DNA from 3 places in the Streptomyces sp. NPDC104309 genome. Region 1 is predicted to be linked to each of the others. Evidence: riboswitches for the same ligand, from Rfam matches in the RefSeq annotation. Region 1 holds a riboswitch; each other region holds the start of a gene.
The links. Region 1 has a riboswitch for cobalamin ahead of ACZ68L_RS11970 (ABC transporter substrate-binding protein). Riboswitches for the same ligand answer to the same signal wherever they lie in the genome.

Region 1 (5,882 bases):
CGACCCCGTCGAGCAGGGTGCGGCCGGCCACCTCGTAGCTGATCCCGTCGGCGGCGAGCGCCGCCGGGGACGGCGCCGGGCTCATCCGGTGATCCCTTCGGTACGGCTGGAACGGCGCAGCAGCCAGAGGAAGAACGGGCCGCCCACCAGTGCGGTGACCACCCCGGCGGGAATCTCCTCGGGGGCCGCCACAGTCCGCGCCAGCAGATCGGCCAGCAGCAGGAAGACCGCCCCGCCGAGCGCGGTCACCGGCAGCAGTCTGCGGTGGGACGCGCCGACGATCAGCCGGGCGGCGTGCGGGATCATCAGGCCGACGAAGCCGATCGCCCCGCTGTAGGCGACCAGTACGCCGACGATCAGCGACACCAGCACGAAGACCCCGCCCCGGAAACGTCCGGGGTCCAGGCCGAGGCTGCGGGCCCCCTCCTCCCCGGTCAGCAGCAGATCCAGCGGACGGGCCAGGCTGATCAGGAGTACGGCCCCGACGCCCAATACCACGGCGGGCAGGGCCAGTTCGTCCCAGCGGGCGCCGCCCAGGCCGCCCAGGGTCCAGAACAGGATCGCCCGCACCTGCTCGGCCCGGGAGGACAGCACCAGAATCAGGCTGGTGAACGCGGACAGCACATACTGGATCGCCACCCCGGCCAGAATCAGCCGACCGGTCGTCATGGTGCCGCCGCGCCGGGCCATCGCGTAGACGGCGACCAGTGCGGCCATGGACCCGGCGAACGCGGCGGCGGGCAGCGCCACATCGGCGGCGGCACCGGCGCCGACCCCCAGCACGATGACCACGACGGCGCCCGCCGACGCCCCGGAGGAGGCGCCCAGCAGAAACGGATCGGCCAGCGGGTTGCGCACCAGCGCCTGGAGCACCGCGCCCGACAGGGCCAGCCCGGCGCCGACGACGACCCCGAGCAGCACCCTGGGCAGCCGTACCTCCCACACGATCGTCTGGTACGCGCCGGTGCGTTCGCCGCCCAGCACCGTACGCACCACCTCGCCCGGCGGAATCCGTACCGGGCCGAGCGCCAGGCCGGCCACCGCCGCCGCGAGCAGCAGCACCGTGAGGACGCCGATCACGACGGGTGTCGAGCGGAGGACGGCCTTCAGGCGGGGGCGGGCGGACTCCGCGCTCACGGGGTACCGGGGTGCAGCTGCCCGGCCAGGTCCTGCACGGCGTCGGCGACCCGGACGCCGAGCACGGCCGAGGACAGCGGGAGTACCGCGAACCTCTTGTTCCTGATCGCCGGTACGTCCGCGAGCGCCGGGTCGTTCAGCAGCCGCTTCTTCTTGGCCGCGACCGTGGTGCCGCCGTAGTCGTAGATCACGACCACCTCGGGCCTGCGCTTGATGACCTGCTCCCAGGACACGTCGCCGAAGGTGCCATCGAGGTCCGCGAAGACGTTCCTGCCCCCGGCGAGCCGGACGATCTCGTTGCCGATGCCGTTGCCGCCCGCCGTGAACGCGGAGCTGTCGCCGGAGTCGTACACGAACACCGAGGGATGTGAGGAGCCCTTGAGCTCTGTCTCGACCGCCCTGATCTTCTGCCGCTCCTCGGCGATCAGCTTCCTGCCGCGCTCCGGTACGCCGAAGGTCCTGGCGACCTGGGTGATCTCGGTGGCGAGCTGATCGATACCGACCTTGCCCTTGGTGCAGTACTCGATGTTCAGCCGGGTGTTGATGCCGCTCTTCCGGAGCCCCGCCCGGTCCTGGCCCCTGGCCTTGTCGAAGGCGCTGCTGTAACCGCCGTAGACGAAGTCGGGGTTGGCACCGAGCAGCACCTCCTTGGAGGGGTACTCCTTCGCGAGCACCTTGGTTGTGGCGTATGCGGACCGGTACTTCGGCAGGATGCTGTCGTCCAGGTAGGCCGTCCCGGCCAGCCGGTCCTGGAGCCCGAGGGCCAGCATGATCTCGGTGGCGTGCTGGTTCATGGTGACAGCCCGCTTCGGCGGGGCGTCGAAGGTCGTCCTCGTACCGCAGTTGGTGACCGTGTAGGGGAAACCGTCGGCGGCCGGTGCGGCCTCTGTCCTGCCCTCGCCGCCCGTGCCGGAGCCACAGCCGGTGAGCGGCAGCAGAAGCAGCGGTATGAGCGCGAGTGGTACATGGCGGATCCGGAGCATGACCGAGCCTTTCCGGGGGATGTCCTCGTCCCCTGGCTGTACGGAGAAGGCGGCGCGGCCAGTGTCTGGCTTCCGGGCTGCTGCAGCCCGGTCACAGTGGCGGGACCGTACCGGATTCACACCGGTTTCCTGACGCGCGTCGCCTGAGATTTCGGGGCCCAGTCTGTCAGACCGCGGAATCAGCGAGCCCGTCAGTACAACGAGCCTGTCCGTACACCGCGCGTTTACGCTGCGTACCCATTCGGCTCCATCAGCGTTGCCGGGTATGCGGACGTTTGACACGATAGGTCGGAAGGTGAGGGATACGGCAGCGCGCCGCTGTCCGCCTCGCCAGCCTTTCGGAAGGAGCGATCATGGCTGTGAAGGCCGCTGGACGACGCTCCGGCGATACGAAGCCGGCGACGCATCCCGTCCAGGACGTTTTGGCACACCCCATGGAGACCATGACGACGGTCGTGGACAGAGTCCCGGGTGTCGAGGTGGTCAAGGGTGTCTTCGACGGCGTACTGGACTCCGTCGGAGTCGTCTCGCCGCACGCCCGGCGGGTCACGGCGTACGCCGGAGCCGGTCTGCTCGGTGCGGTGGGGTTGATCGAGTGGCCGGTGGCGGTCGCAGGCGCCGCGGTGGTGTGGCTGACCCAGCCGCGCCGTGAGGACGTGACCGAGGAGTCGGCAGGTGCCGGTCACGGGCTGCGGGCCAAGCAGGCGGCCCGGTCGGCCAAGGCGTCGACCGCTTCGACGGCTTCGCGGAAGCCCAAGTCGCCGGCGAAGGCTTCGGCCAAGACGTCGACGAAGGCGACCGGCGCGAAAGGGAAGGCGAAGGCCGGCCCGTCCGGGCAGCGCGGCAGCGCGCGAAAGCCTGCGGCAGCCGGGCGGAAGAAGAGCTGAACACCCTCAGCGTGCTTGATCGCCCGCTGCCCGTCGCCGGGTGGCAGGTTCGCTCACTCTCGGGCTCGAAGGCCCGGTCCCGCACAACGGCCTGACGACGAGCCCGTGAAGGTGAGAGATGCTGTCGCGTTTGCTGCCCCTGTTGCCCGTTGCAGAGCTGAGCAGCGCTCTTGCCACTGCCCCGGTCCGGGCCACTCGCCGTATGACACCATCGGCGTCGGCGGCGGGGCACGTGGCTACCGAGATCGTCAGCGCCGGTGTGCGGAGTGCGGTAGGTGGCGCGGCGGCCGTGTCGAGGGCGGGGCTGCTGTTCGGCAGGGCTGCCCGAAATGCCATGGCTCCTCAGGTCGGGTACTGGCACGCCGCATCGCGTATGCACCTCGCCCTGCACCACTCCCCGGACGCTCCGCTGAAGTCTGTGGCGCGTCTTGAGGACGCGGCCGCGAAGGTTGCTTCCGAGCTGTGCGAGCACCCCGACGTGGTGAGCGCCTATTGGGACGGGGGGCTGATGCGGCTCGTCGTACAGCTTGCCGAGGACGGGGCCGATGAGGATGTGGCGGACGCGGCGGCCGAATTGGCCGCCGGGCACGGTCTGGAGCAGGTCGGTGAGCCAACGCTGGCCCATGCACATCCGGGCGCTGCCGGCGGTGTGCGCGCGAGCTTGGTCGGCCTGGCGTGCGACGCCGTTGGGGTCGCCGCCGCGCTGACCGCGCGGAGCGCGCGCGTGCAGCAGGCGCCCCAGGCGGTATCGGCCGTGGCGACGCTGCTGCGGGAGGACTCGCGGGTGCGGGCCCTACTGCGCCGCTCGCTGGGCACCGACGGTACCGATCTGCTGCTCGCCGCGGCGTATGCGGCGGCCAACGGCGTCGGTCAGTCGCCCACACCGCTGCTGCTCGACGCGGCACTGCGGACCACCCAACTGGTGGCGGCCCTGGCTCGGCTCGCCGCGTTCGACGCGGTGCACGACGCGCTGTGCGAACCCAGTCGGCTGACAGTTGCCGGGAACGACATCGAGCGGCCGCCCCTGCGGGCCTGCCCGGGGGAGGAGTACGCCGACGCCGCGGTCAACGGCATGTTGGCCGGGGCGGCGACGACGCTGTTGTTCACCCGTGACCTGGGCAAAGCTGCCGAGGCCGTACTTGCCGGGACCCCCAAGGCGGCGAGGTACGGCCCGGCCGGCTTCACCGCGGCGCTGAGCACCCTGCTGGCCCGCGAGGACGCCCTGGTCCGCGACGCCGAGCGGCTGCGTCGGCTCGAACTCGTGGACACCGTGGTGCTGCACCCGGAAGCGCTGCACCGCTACCGGCTGTGTGTGCTGGAGGTCCACCCGAGCACCGACGACTGGGACCATCACCAGCTCTGGCAGGCCGCCACCAGGGCTCTCCAGGGGACCTCGTGGGATGTCTCGTGGGGGAACGGCGAGGCAGCCGGTACGGCGGAGGAGGCGTACCTCGGCCTGCGCCCGGTACCCGGCGGTCCGCCGGCGGAGACGGGCATGATGATCGCCTCACTGGGCGACCAGGACGTCGGCACCGTGCTGGTCGGCTGGGAGACCGACCCGATGGCCGAGGCCGCGCTGGACGCGGCGCGGCGCGCGGGCCTGCACGTCGTGGTCGTCGAGAACGATTCGCTGGACGAGTTCGGGGTACTGGCCGATGAACTCGCCCCCGCCGACCGGCCGTTCGCCGATGTGGTGCGCGCCCTGCAGGACGAGGGGCGGACGGTGTTGACGGTGGCGCGCGTCCCGCACGAATACTCCTCGGACCGCCCCTTGTCGTCGGGGCCGGGCAGACAGCGGTTGTCCGCCCGCGGCCGGGACGTGACCGAAGGGCTCCTCGCCGGCGACATCGCCGTCGCGATCACCGACAAGCGCAGCGCCGTCGTCTGGGGTGCGGACGTGATGTGCGTGCGCGGGCTGGCGGGTGTGTGGCGGCTGCTGTGCGCGGTCCCGGCGGCACGGACGGTCGGCAACCATGCCCAGTTCTTCACCGAGGCCGGCGCAGCACTGTCCGCACTCCTGGTGCTCAGCAGAGGAACGCGCACCGGTCAGCCGCCCTTTCCTCTCAAAGTGCGGCTCAGTCCGGTCAACATCGCCGTCGCCGCGGCGCTGGTCTGGGGCTGGTGGGCCGCGCTGGGCGCTGCCGTGCACGCCACTCCGCATCCCAGGCCGCGGGTGCCCTGGCACGCGCTGGAGCCGAGAGAGGTGCTGGCCCGGCTGGCCAGGGCGCCGCGCTCCGCACCCACCGCCCTGATGACGCTGCGCACCGACGCGAGCCGGTTCGCGCGTGCCGCCGCGGCGTATCCGTACGTCGCCCCGTTCATCTCGCCGGTTCGCTGGGGATTCCGTCTGCTGATCGCCACATGGGCCGAACTCGACGACCCGCTGACGCCGGTCCTGATGGTCGGTGCCACCGCATCGGCCCTGCTGGGTTCCGGGGTGGACGCGTTCCTGGTCACCAGTGCCGTGACGGTCAACGCCCTGGTCGGCGGTTTTCAGCGGCTGCGCGCGGAACGTGCCCTGTCGGCCCTCGTCACCAGCCAGCGGCACACGGCCAGACGCTTGGCCGGGCCGGACGACGAGCAACCGTCCGTCGTGGAGGCGGAGCGCCTGGTGCCGGGCGAGGTGATCGAGCTGCACACCAACGACGTGGTGCCGGCCGACGCCCGGCTACTGAAGGTCGACGGTCTGGAGGTGGACGAGTCCGCGCTCACCGGCGAGTCCCTGCCGACCCGCAAGCAGGTGGCGGCGAAGCCGCAGGCAGCCGTTGCCGACCGCAGCTGCATGGTCTTCCAGAGCACCACCGTCGTAGCCGGCCGGGCCAGGGCGGTCGTGGTGGCTACCGGCTCCCAGACCGAGGCCGGCCGCGCCGCCGCA
Region 2 (5,882 bases), on a different contig from region 1:
CGGCCGCCGAGACCAGGTTCTCCAGCGAGGCGCGCACTTCGGGCCAGCCCCGCGTCTTCAGGCCGCAGTCGGGATTGACCCACAGTCGTTCGGCCGGAATCGCTTCGAGTCCCTTACGGAGCAGGGCGACCGCCTCGCCTGTGCTCGGCACCCGTGGGGAGTGGATGTCGTACACGCCGGGACCGACCTCCCTCGGATAGCCGGCCGATGCCAGCTCGTCGGCCACCCGCATGTGGGAACGGGCCGCCTCCAGACTGATCACATCGGCATCCAGGTCGGCGATGGCCCGGAGGATGTCGCCGAATTCCGCGTAACACATGTGCGTATGGATCTGGGTGTCAGCACGGACACCACTGGTGGCCAGCCGGAACGCCTCGGTGGCCCAGTCCAGATACCCGGCGCGGTCGGCGGCCCGCAGCGGCAGTGTCTCGCGCAGGGCGGGCTCGTCGACCTGGATGACGCAACCACCCGCGGTCTCAAGGTCGTTCACCTCGTCCCGCAGCGCGAGGGCGACCTGGCGGGCGGTCTCGCCGAGCGGCTGGTCGTCGCGGACGAAGGACCAGGCGAGCATGGTGACGGGACCGGTGAGCATGCCCTTGACCGGCCGATCGGTGAGCGACCGCGCGTACGCCGTCCAGCGGACCGTCATCGGTTCCGGGCGGGAGACGTCCCCGGCCAGGATCGGCGGCCGGACATACCGTGTGCCGTACGACTGGACCCAGCCGTGCCGGGTGGCGACGTAGCCGGTGAGCCGCTCGGCGAAGTACTGCACCATGTCGTTGCGTTCGGGCTCGCCGTGCACCAGCACATCGATGCCCGCCTTCTCCTGGAACGCCAGCACCTCCTGGATCTCGGCCTCGATCCGCTTGTCGTACGTGGCGGTGTCGATGCGTCCGGCCCGCAGATCGGCGCGTGCGGTGCGCAGTTGGGCCGTCTGGGGGAACGAACCGATCGTGGTGGTGGGCAGCGGAGGAAGCCGCAGGCACTCGCGTTGGGCCGCCGCCCGCCGCGGATACGACGGTTCGCGGCGCACGTCGGACTCCGTGACGGCCGCGGCCCGTGCCCGTACCGCCGGGTCGTGGGTGAGCGCCGATCGGCTGCGCGAGGCCAGATCGGCACGGTTGGCGGCGAGTTCGGCGGCGATCGTGTCCGTGCCCTGTGCGAGCCCCTTGGCCAGGGTGGCGATCTCGGCGGACTTCTGCCGGGCGAAGGCCAGCCAGCGGGCCACCTGCGGATCGAGGTCGCGCTCGGCGTTCACATCGAGGGGAACGTGCAGCAGGGAGCAGGAGGCCGCGACATCGACCCGGTCGGCGAGACCGAGCAGGGTGCCGAGCGTCGCCAGGGACCGCTGGTGGTCGTTGATCCATACGTTGCGGCCGTCGACGACTCCGGCGACCAGCCGCTTGCCCGGAAGACCGCCGACCGCGGCGAGATCCGGCAGGTTGGCGGACGCCGGGCCCGTGAAGTCGAGTGCGAGTCCGTCGACCGGTGCCTTCGCCAGCACGCCGAGGGCCTCGCCGAGCCGGTCGAAATAGGAGGCGACGAGGAGTCGCGGCCGGTCGGTGAGCGCGCCGAGGCAACGGTAGGCGTGTGCGGTGGCGCTGAGCTCCGCCGCGGTGCGGTCCTGGACCAGGGCCGGCTCGTCGAGCTGCACCCACCGGGCACCGGCCGCGCGCAGATCGGCCAGCACCTCCGCGTACACCGGCAGCAGCCGGTCGAGCAGGGTCAGCGGTTCGAAGTCGGCGGCGACGCCCGGAGCGGGCTTGGCCAGCAACAGATATGTCACCGGGCCGACGAGCACCGGCCGGGGGCTGAGCCCGAGGGCCAGCGCCTCCTCGAACTCCGCGACCTGCTTGGTGGAGTCGGCGGTGAAGACAGTGTCGGGACCGAGCTCCGGCACCAGGTAGTGGTAGTTCGTGTCGAACCACTTGGTCATTTCGAGCGGCGCCACGTCCTGCGTACCGCGCGCCATCGCGAAATAGCCGTCCAGCCCGTCGGCTTCGACGGCGTCGCGGTGCCTGGCGGGTACGGCACCCACCATCACGCTGGTGTCCAGTACGTGGTCGTAGTACGAGAAGTCACCGGTCGGTACCTCGTGGATGCCGTCGTCGACGAGCCGGAGCCAGTTGGCGCGGCGCAGGCCGGCGGCGGTCTCCCGCAGGCCGGCCGCGGTGACACGGCCCTTCCAGTACCCCTCGACGGCCCTCTTCAGTTCCCGGTCTCCCCCTTGGCGGGGACAGCCGTACACGGTGGCCCGGGCTGCCGCGGCTGCGGACTTGCTGGTCACGGAACTCTCCTTCGCGAGCGTGTGTCCTGGTACGACCCCGGGACGTGCCGAAGGCGCGAAGGGAGGACGGAGCGGACCGAACCGTCGCGTCGTGCCGACGCGCCTGCCCTGCCCGATCCGTACGCCGACCCGCCCACGAGGTCACCGGGATCACCGTGCGCGTCCGACGCGCACGGGCAGTGGCAGGTCTTCGGACTCGCGGGCACGTCTCGCGTACGAGACACCTACTGGCCGTCGCTTCCCGGAGCCCGTCTCGGGTCCAGTGCTTGATGACGGCGGTCGTTCCCACTCACCGCTGCGGGGCAGTCCCGGATTCCCACCGGGTTCCCTCTTGCGACGCGCCTGTCTGGCGGACAGGGCGAACCAGCTGCCCCATCAGACTATGCGCTGACTACGGTCGCCGGCACCTCAGTTGTCCCGGGGAGTGGTGGCGGAGCGAGGATGCCGGTGCCGCGGAGCGGGGGACAGCGGCTGACCGCAGCGCAGGTTCCACCGTCCCGACCGACCGCTGAGTCCGGTCAGGGTGAGCGGGGCGACATCCAGCCGCCAGAACGCCTCCGCCGGCAGAGCGAGCGCCCGTACGACCACCGCCCGCACCACGGCGGGCTCGACGACCGCCAGCACACGGCCGCCCTCCTCGCCGTACCCGGACTCCAGTGAGTCCAGCAGGCCGCCGATCCTGGCGCAGAACTCCAGCAACGATTCGCCGCCGTGCGGGGCCGCCGACGGATCGGTCATCCAGAGCGACACCGCGTCCGGCTCGACGCCGCTCACCTCGGCCAGCCGCCGCCCGCTCCAGCGGCCCATGTCCCAGCCACGGACCGCGGGTTCGGGCCTGGCGCGCAACCCCAGCGCGTCGGCGGTCCCGGCACACCGTTCGGACGGCCCGCGCACATACCGATCGGCCGAGGGCACCGCCGCCGCGGCGGCGCGGGCCCGCCGGGCCCCGGCCGCGTCGAGCGCGGCGTCGTCGTCGAAGCGGGCCTCGCGCAGCGCGGCGTTGAGTGCCGGTGAGATCAGCATCACCTGTACCGTCATGAACCGGTCAACTCCCTGAACCGTGGCCTCTCGCGTGCGCTCACCATGGCATGCGGGCGTCGCGGCCCCGCCGACGGGACCGTGGCCCTGCCCGCTCCCAGGAGGTATCGTCCGACGGACATGACGAAGGTGTGACGGAAGTCCGGTGAGAATCCGGCACGGTCGCGCCACTGTGTACCCGTACCCGTACGGGAAGTCAGACCCAGCACCTTCGTCTCAGGCACCACGATCGGGACGCGTGTTCCCTCAGGAGGTTCTGCCATGGCACAGAGTGCTGCCCCCGCCACCGCCGTACCGGCGATCACCCCCATCTCCCTGAAGTCCATCGCCCCTTGGGCGGTCTTCTTCGGCATCCTCATGCTCGTACTGCTGTACTTCGTCGGCGCGGAACAGGGCGCCACCGCGGTCATCTCCGGCGAGGGTGTCCACGAGTGGGTCCACGACGGTCGCCATCTCCTCGGTTTCCCCTGCCACTGACGTACCGTCCGATCCTGGGGAAGACCTCATGAACTCCATATCTGTCAGAGCCCTGCTCGTCCGCGGCATGCTGGCCGGCCTCGCCGCGGGCGCGCTCGCGCTGCTCGTCGCCTACCTGCTCGGTGAGTCCCGGGTGGACGCGGCCATCGCCCTCGAAGAGTCGCACAGTCATGACCACGGCGGCGGTGAGGAACTCGTCAGCCGCGCCGTGCAGTCCACCGCGGGTCTTGCCACCGGTGTGCTCGTCTTCGGTGTGGCGATCGGCGGGATCGCCGCCCTCGTCTTCTGCTACGCCCTGGGCCGGATCGGCCGATTCGGCCCACGGGCCACGGCGGCCCTGATCGCGGGTGCCGCCCTGCTGACGGTGTACGTCGTGCCGTTCCTGAAGTACCCGGCCAACCCGCCGGCCGTCGGCAACCCCGACACCATCGGCCGCCGCACCGCCCTGTTCTTCCTGATGGTCGCCCTCAGTGTGCTGCTGGCGGTCGCCGCCGTCATCCTCGGCAAGCGGCTGGCTCCCCGCCTGGGCAACTGGAACGCGACGATCGCCGCATCGGCCGCCTACGCGGTCGTGATCGGGGTCGCCTATGCGTTCCTGCCGTCGTTCAACGAGGTGGGAAGGGATTTCCCGGCTACCCTGCTCTGGGAGTTCCGGCTCGCCACCCTCGCGGTACAGGCCACCCTCTGGGTGACCTTTGGTCTCGTCTTCGGCCACCTGACGGAACGGCTTCTCGTACCGAGGGCCGGCACCGTCGCGACGGGAGGCGGTACGGCGAACCGGGCCGCCGCAGCCGGCTGACCGGCGTACCACTACTCACCACCAGCGGACATCGGAACCCGCCGGGAGCCTCCCCGGCGGGTTCCGCCGTCCTGCCAGGCGCGGCCGTCCCCGGGGAACGGACGGTCGCGTACTCACTGCTCCTTGCCCTGTCGACCCCAGTCGATCCGGTAGTACTTCAGCTTCGCGTCCTCCTTCACCAGGCGCATGCCGACGGCTGTCATGACGTGCTGCGACGCGAGGTTGTCCAGGTCGGTGTCACCGTGGACACAGATCACCCCCTGCTCGCGGGCGAACAGCAGCAGCGCCCGCAGCGCCTCGGAGGCGTAACCCCTTCCCTGAACCGAGGGAACGAGGCCGTAGCCGATCGTGACGTGCCCGTTCTCGTCCGGGGCGCCGTGGAATCCCAGCCCGCCGATCACGACTCCGTCCTCACGGCGACATATCTCGTACGAGCCGAACGGGCTGGGATCACCCGTCGTCGCGCAGGCGTCGAGGAAGCGCTCCGCCGCGGCCGTCTCGCCGGCGGACGGGTATCCCGGCGCCCAGTCGGCCCCCTCGCCCGGTGTGCCCGCCATTACCCGCAAGGCGTCGGAGGCGCTCATCAGGCGGAGCAGGAGGCGGGGAGTCTCAAGATCGGTCATGACCGAGTGAAGTATCACGAGGGGCGGGCGGACGGCATCCGGATTGTCCGGGACGAGTGTCCGGCGAGCGGCGAGCGGCGGGACGGGGTCGTGCGGGGTCCTGTGGGGCCGGGAGAGCGCTGCGCGTAGCGCTGCTACGAACGAGGTAGCGTTGCTAACTTCCTGGTGTTGGCGTTGATCACGTCGGGTTGGTGAACGCACCAGCCGCCTGGAACGGGGAGCACCGTCATGAGCGAGCAGCCCACCACCGCGCGCCGGGTGGCGATCGTCACCGGGGGATCCCGGGGCATCGGCCGCGAGAGCGCCGAGCGGCTGGCGTTGGACGGTTTCGCCGTCGTCATCAACTACGCGGGAAACCGGACCGAGGCCGAGTCGGCGGCGGCGGCGATCACCGAGGAGGGCGGCCAGGCCATCACTTTCCGCGCCGACGTGGCCGACGAGGTCGCGGTCTCGGCCCTTTTCGACACGGCCGAGGAAACCTTCGGGGGAGTCGACGTGGTCGTGCACGCGGCCGGCGGCATGACGCCGGCGCCGCTGGTCGACACCGACCTGGAGGCGCTGGACCGGATGTACCGCACCAACATCCGCGGAACGTTCGTCGTCGACCAGCAGGCGGCCCGCCGCCTGCGCGAGGGCGGGGCGGTCATCAACTTTTCCA
Region 3 (5,882 bases), on a different contig from region 1:
CAGCCAGGCCCGCCCGCCCCACCGGTCGGGCCGGTACCGGGTACGGACCGAGCGGGCCCCGCCGAGCCGCAGCCCGGCCATCGCGGCGACCAGCCCGGCGATCAGCAGCGGCAGTCCGTACACCGCGCCCTGCGCTGCCAGCAGCCCGTACGTGCCCGCGCACACCCCGAGCAGCCCGCCGAGCGTGAGGACGTTCGTGGTGTGCCGGACGGCGGGCGGGACCTGGGCCGTGCGCCCGTATCCGCGCGCGTCCATCGAGGCCGCCACCGCGACCGACCGCTCCAACGCGCCCTCCAGGACCGGCAGTCCGATCTGGAGCACCGCCTTGATACCGCCGGTCGGACGGCCCCGCAGCCGCCGCGCGGTGCGCAGCCGCACCACATCGGCGACCATGTTCGGCGCGAACGTCATCGCGACGACGACGGCGACCCCCGCCTCGTACAGCGCACCCGGCAGCGACTTCAGCAGCCGGGTCGGGTTGGCGAGCGAGTTCGCGGCGCCGACGCAGATCAGCAGGGTGGCCAGCTTCGCCCCGTCGTACAGCGCGAAGACCAGCTGCTCGGCGGTGACCCGGCCACCGATCCTGACGCCCTTCGCCCAGTCGGGCAGCGGCACCTCGGGGAGCGTGAACAGCGGATGCGTCCCGGGGATCGGCGAACCGAGAAAGACGGAGAAGACCAGCCGCACACCGACGACGAACAGCCCGATCTTGATGAACGCCCCGTACGAACGGGCCCACGGCGCGTCCGTGCGGCGGGCCGCGACCACATAGCCCGCGACCCCCACCAGCAGCCCGAGCAGCAGCGGATTGGTGGTCCGGGACGCGGCGGTGGCGAGACCGAGCGCCCACAGCCACCAGGCCCCGGCGGGCAGGGCGTTGCTCCGGGTCGTCCCGGGGGCGCGCAGCGGCCGGCGCGGCCGGACGGTGCCGGTGGCGCCGGTCACCCGGCCGCTGGTCGGGGCGGTCATCCGCGGCGGCGGCGGGCCTGCACGACTGCGGCGATGCCGAGGACGAGAACGGCGCCGACGCCGACGAGCACCCCGGCGGACGGCCCGCCACCGGAGCCGCCCGAACCGGCGGAGGCGGCAGCGGGGGCGGAGGCGCCCGGGGACGCCGCAGCGGAGGGCTTCGCGTGCCCGTCGCCCGCGACCTGTTCCCCACAGCCCGAGCCCGGATAGCCGGAGATGGCACAGAGCAACGCGTCGCTGCTGTACCGCAGCGGTTTGGCCACCGAGGCGAGTGCCTCGGCGGTGCTCGCGTCCGGGGCGACCCGCGCGCACGCGGTGCGCGGCGCGGGCGGCGTCTCGCCGGCCGGGGCGTCCGCCGCCGTGCCCGGGTCGATGACCAGCGCGATCCGCTTGGTGCCGGCCTCGGCCGGGGTGTCCGCGCAGATCTTCGCGAAGTCGGGGGAGCGGCGCGGCTTCGCCGAGTCCTGGGAGTCCTCGCTCACCGAGAACCGGAAGCCCTGCACCGTGCCGTCGTCGGGCCGGACCAGGGACGGGCCCTGGGTGGCGTACGTCCAGCCGGTGCCGGAGCCCTCCCAGAACGACCAGTACCGGTACCCGGCCGCCTGGGCCGTCCCCGCGCCGAGCACGGCCAGGACGGCGCCCAGGGCCACCAGCAGCGCGGTGGCCCTTCCCGCGCGCCTCACAGCTGCCGGTTCTTGCGCCGGCCGCTGATCAGGAAGGCCGCGGCCGCGGCGACGACGAGGCCGATGCCGATGAACCACCACACGCCACCGATCACGTCGTCGCCGCTGTGCACCTGGTCCTTCTCCGTGGCCTCGTACCCGGTGTCGGCCGACGGGTCGGGCGTCGTGACGGCCGCGGGCGCGGGACCGGTCGCGTTCAGCCGGTCGACCAGGTCGACGCCGTTGAAGTCGCGGGCGTCGGCGCCGGTCGCGTGCGCGGCCAGGACCAGCTGCGCGTAGGCGGCGGGGCCGTTCTGCTCGGCCCAGGGGCCGGAGTTCTTCTTCAGCCAGGCCATGGCTTTGGCGGCCTTGTCCTGGTGGCCCGCGGCGGACAGGGCGACGACCGCGTCCGCGGTGTTGCCGAAGTCGGGCTGCGGGGTGGTGTCGGTGGCGCCGGGCATCGGGGCCAGGTCGAGGTGGCCGCTCGTGGCGAGGGTGTTCGCGAGGTAGTGGGCGCCGTTCTGGGCGGCCTGCTCGGGCGTGAGACCGGACCCCGGGTGGCAGCTGGTCCCCTTGACCGCGGCGTTGTTCCCGACGGCCAGGGCCTTGCCCATCGCGCCGAGCACGGCGGCGGCGGTGGCGTCCGCGTTGGCGGCGAGCTTGCCGGCCTTGTCGGGCTGGTAGGCGAAGGCGCCGCCGTCCTTGCCGCCGCACGGGATCGCGAGCGCGAGCAGCGGGGAGTAGGGGGTCTTGCCGCCCGGGGTGGTGATGTCCGCGAGCCGCTGGCCCTGCCGGGCGAGGGCGCCGATCACCAGCGAGGTGGAGTTGGCGTCGCTGGGCGCGCCGGCGGTGTAGCCCCAGCCGCCGTCCTCGTTCTGTACGGACTTCAGCCAGCGGACCGAGTTGTTCACGGTGTCGCGGTGCCCGCCCACCTCGACGAACGCCTGGACGGCGGCCGCGGTGGCGTTGGTGTCCAGCACGGTCTTCTCGGTGCAGGGCTGGGAGACGTCGGGCCGGTACGCGGCGTAGGCGCCGTTGCCGCACTGCTGGGCGATCAGCCAGTCCACGGACTTCGTGGCGGGCGTGACGCCCTCCAGACGCTGGGCGAGAAAGGCCAGCGACTGCCGCCAGACACCGTCGTACGTCGGGTCCTTCGTGCCGTACAGCCCGGACGGCAGGGCGAGGGACGGCGAGGGGGAGGGGGACGGCGCCGCCACCGCGACCGGGGCAGCGGCCGCACAGAGCACGGCGGCGGTGGCGGCGAGCGTTGCCGCGCTGCGGCGTACGGTCATGGTGGGCGGTGCCTCTCCTGTGGGGAACCGGGCACAGGCACGCTCAGGCACCAGGCTCCGGCTCCGTATACCTCGACGGTGCCGACCACCGGGGTTCCGGTGGTCGTGAGCCGGTCACGACCGCGGACAGGGCATTCCGGCTCACCGTCTGCGACGACGGTTCACGGTTGCGTGGTCAGCGCCGGATTCGCACCGGCTTCCCCCTGAACGGGCATGATGACGACCCGCACACTCTACCGGGCGGGGCCGGACGGGTTCCGGGGCCGTCCCTGGGGCTCGTTCCGGACGGGACGGGCGCGTCGGCTCGTCGCGGCCCCGAGGGTCCCGGCGGGCGACGGCTTCACCGCGTTCGCCGGAAGCCGGGCCCGTATGCGAACCGGGCCCGTGCGGGAGCCGGGGTGCCGGGGAGAGGGCGAACGAGCCCCCTGCCCGGCGGCCCGCTGCCCGGCGGCCTGCCGCGCCCTTCGCACCGCGACGGCCGCGCCCTTCACACCGCGATGTACGTCACCGGCTTGCTCCCCGCCACCGCCTCCGCGCGCCCCAGCCTGACCAGGCGCCGCAGATGCGCCTCGGCCTCCGAGACGGCGATGTTCCGCGAACCGTGCGCGATCTGCTCCCACGGCCGGTTCCACTCCATCCGCTCGGCCAGCTCCCACGGCGTGAGCGGCGTGGCCAGCAGCTTGAGCAGTCCGGTGAGGCGTTCCTCGTGATGGTCCAGGAGCTCCCGTACCCGCCCCGCGGCGTCCGTGAACGCGTACTGATGGGCGGGCAGCACCTCCGCCACGCCGAGCCGGCCGATGTGCTCCAGCGAGCCGAGGTAGTCACCGATGGGGTCTCCCCCGGCGGAAGGGGCGGTGCCCGGCGCGGCGTCCGGGTCCTCGTACAGCCCGATGTGCGGGCTGATCCCCGGCAGCAGATGATCTCCCGAGAACAGCCGTCCCCGGCCCGGCAGATTCCCCGGATGCTCCTCCTCCAGATGCAGACAGACATGACCGGGCGTGTGTCCCGGAGTCCAGATCGCCCGCAGTTCGCGGCCCGCCAGGCCGAGGAGCTCGCCCGGAACGATCTCCCGGTCCGGGAGCGCGGACCGCAGCCCCGGCAGGGTGCGCATCCGGCCGTCCTCGACCGCGGCCCGCAGCGGTGCGAGATGCTCCTGGGGCGCACCGACGGCGGTGAGCTTCGTCAGGAGGTACGACAGCCAGGTGCCGGGCCGGGCCTCACGGGTGCGGCGCACGATCGCGGCGTCCGCCGCGTGCATGGCGATCCAGGCCCCGGACGCCTCGCGCACCTGACCGGAGAGGCCGTGGTGGTCGGGGTGGTGGTGGGTGATGACCACCCCGTGGATGTCGCCGATGCCCGTACCGATCGCGTCGAGCCCGGCGGTGAGGGTGTCCCACGCCTCCGGATCGTCCCAGCCCGTGTCGATCAGGACCGGCCCGCGATCGGTGTCGAGGACATGGACGAGGGTGTGGCCGAGCGGATTGTCCGGGATGGGGACCTTGATGCTGTGCACGCCCCCGCCATGGTCGGTCACCTGCGTCATGGGCTCCCCATCTCTCGTCGAGGCCTGGTCGGCGCACCGGACGTACGGCCGTGCGGCGCACCGCGCCCACTGTAACGAGAACTTGTTTCAGTAGTAGCCCTGGTCGACCATCTGTCCGTACACCCATCTGCCCGGCGCACCCGGGGAGTTCGGCGCGCACGAGACCGCGGGACGGCCGCCGCCGGCTCGCGGGACGGCCGCGCCGGTGGGTACCGGGCGCGGGCCGCCCCTTGTTTCCGCCCGTGGCCCGCGTGCGTCGTGCGCCGTGCGGGCCGCGGCTCCCGCGTCGGCGCGGGGTGGTCCGGACAGCCGGAGCCCCGCGCCGGGCGGTGGATCCGGGGTCACCGGCCGGACGGCCGGTGACCCCGGATCACTCGTCGCTCAGGCGGCGTCCGCGGCCGGCCGGTGCCACACGAGCTGCGGGGTGCGCGCGCCGTCGCCGGTTCCCTCGGTCGGGGGGACCAGAGTTAATCGGTCCCCCTCCACCCGCCACCGGCGCTCCTGCGTGGTGCCGACCCACGGGCGCAAGGACGCCATCTGCAGATGGTGGACGACCAGGTCGCCCGTCACCTCGTAGGTGCCCGCGTACCCCAGGTACGGAGAAGTCCTGAACAGCGTCGCGGTGTCGATCGGTCCGGCCGTTCCCTCCTCCGGGGCGGGCTCGGGCTCCGGGTTCAGCATGCTCACCGACATGTGGCCGTCGGCGGTGTAGGTGATCAGTCCTGTCGGACTCTGCCCGAGGGGGTGTTCGAGCGTGTGGCCGGAGGCGTCCATGATGGCGACGGTGCTCAGCAACCAGGCGCCCACGAGGGGGTGTTCGGAGGTGCTCGGCCTGAGCGTGGATGGGTGATTCGGTTCGGTGCGGGACGGGGTGTGCACGCGTTTCCCTTTCTGAGCCGGTGGAATTCGGAACTTCTGGAACTGGTGTGTGAGGGACCTGGTCGTCCTCGTCCCTACCCGCGCGGCACGCCGTGGAAGCGACGGGCGTGCCGCGAAAGCCCCGGCGGCGCGACGGCGGCCGTCCGGCCGTGCGCGCTGTCCAAGCCGTGGACTCCTGGAACTGGAACTGGTATCAGTTCTGACACAGAGTCAGGTAACGTGCCGGGTCGCGGGAGGCAGCAGCCATGACCGAGCTTGTCGAACACGGAAAACTTTTCATCGGCGGGGAGTTGGTCGATCCGCTGGGCCGGGATGTCATCGAGGTCGTATCGCCCCACACCGAACAGGTCATCGGCCGGGTGCCGCACGCCTGCGAGGGGGATGTGGACCGGGCCGTCGCCGCCGCCCGGCGGGCGTTCGACGAGGGGCCCTGGCCGCGGATGACCCTGGACGAGCGGATCGCGGTGATCACCCGGATCAAGGACGCGTTCGCCGTGCGGTACGAGGAGATCGCCCGGGTCATCAGCTCGCAGAACG

Region 2: another riboswitch for cobalamin. It lies ahead of ACZ68L_RS22285 (CbtB domain-containing protein); the one in region 1 lies ahead of ACZ68L_RS11970 (ABC transporter substrate-binding protein).
Region 3: another riboswitch for cobalamin. It lies ahead of ACZ68L_RS19720 (prenyltransferase/squalene oxidase repeat-containing protein); the one in region 1 lies ahead of ACZ68L_RS11970 (ABC transporter substrate-binding protein).

What each region holds. Positions count from the first base shown of each region.
Region 1 covers NZ_JBVJMV010000006.1:331,336-337,217, forward strand. Annotated here, with positions in the region: gene ACZ68L_RS11960 (ABC transporter ATP-binding protein) at 1-85, opposite strand, end outside; gene ACZ68L_RS11965 (FecCD family ABC transporter permease) at 82-1,137, opposite strand; gene ACZ68L_RS11970 (ABC transporter substrate-binding protein) at 1,134-2,120, opposite strand; cobalamin riboswitch at 2,160-2,311, opposite strand; gene ACZ68L_RS11975 (hypothetical protein) at 2,474-3,007, shown strand; gene ACZ68L_RS11980 (HAD-IC family P-type ATPase) at 3,126-5,882, shown strand, end outside.
Region 2 covers NZ_JBVJMV010000014.1:215,981-221,862, forward strand. Annotated here, with positions in the region: gene metE (5-methyltetrahydropteroyltriglutamate--homocysteine S-methyltransferase) at 1-2,287, opposite strand, end outside; cobalamin riboswitch at 2,453-2,670, opposite strand; gene ACZ68L_RS22280 (histidine phosphatase family protein) at 2,696-3,325, opposite strand; adenosylcobalamin (AdoCbl) riboswitch at 3,448-3,541, shown strand; gene ACZ68L_RS22285 (CbtB domain-containing protein) at 3,587-3,802, shown strand; gene ACZ68L_RS22290 (CbtA family protein) at 3,831-4,601, shown strand; gene ACZ68L_RS22295 (GNAT family N-acetyltransferase) at 4,715-5,224, opposite strand; gene ACZ68L_RS22300 (SDR family oxidoreductase) at 5,453-5,882, shown strand, end outside.
Region 3 covers NZ_JBVJMV010000012.1:181,821-187,702, reverse strand. Annotated here, with positions in the region: gene ACZ68L_RS19730 (energy-coupling factor transporter transmembrane component T) at 1-969, opposite strand, end outside; gene ACZ68L_RS19725 (SCO2322 family protein) at 966-1,652, opposite strand; gene ACZ68L_RS19720 (prenyltransferase/squalene oxidase repeat-containing protein) at 1,649-2,923, opposite strand; cobalamin riboswitch at 3,032-3,166, opposite strand; gene ACZ68L_RS19715 (MBL fold metallo-hydrolase) at 3,411-4,466, opposite strand; gene ACZ68L_RS19710 (lipocalin-like domain-containing protein) at 4,848-5,345, opposite strand; gene ACZ68L_RS19705 (aldehyde dehydrogenase) at 5,591-5,882, shown strand, end outside.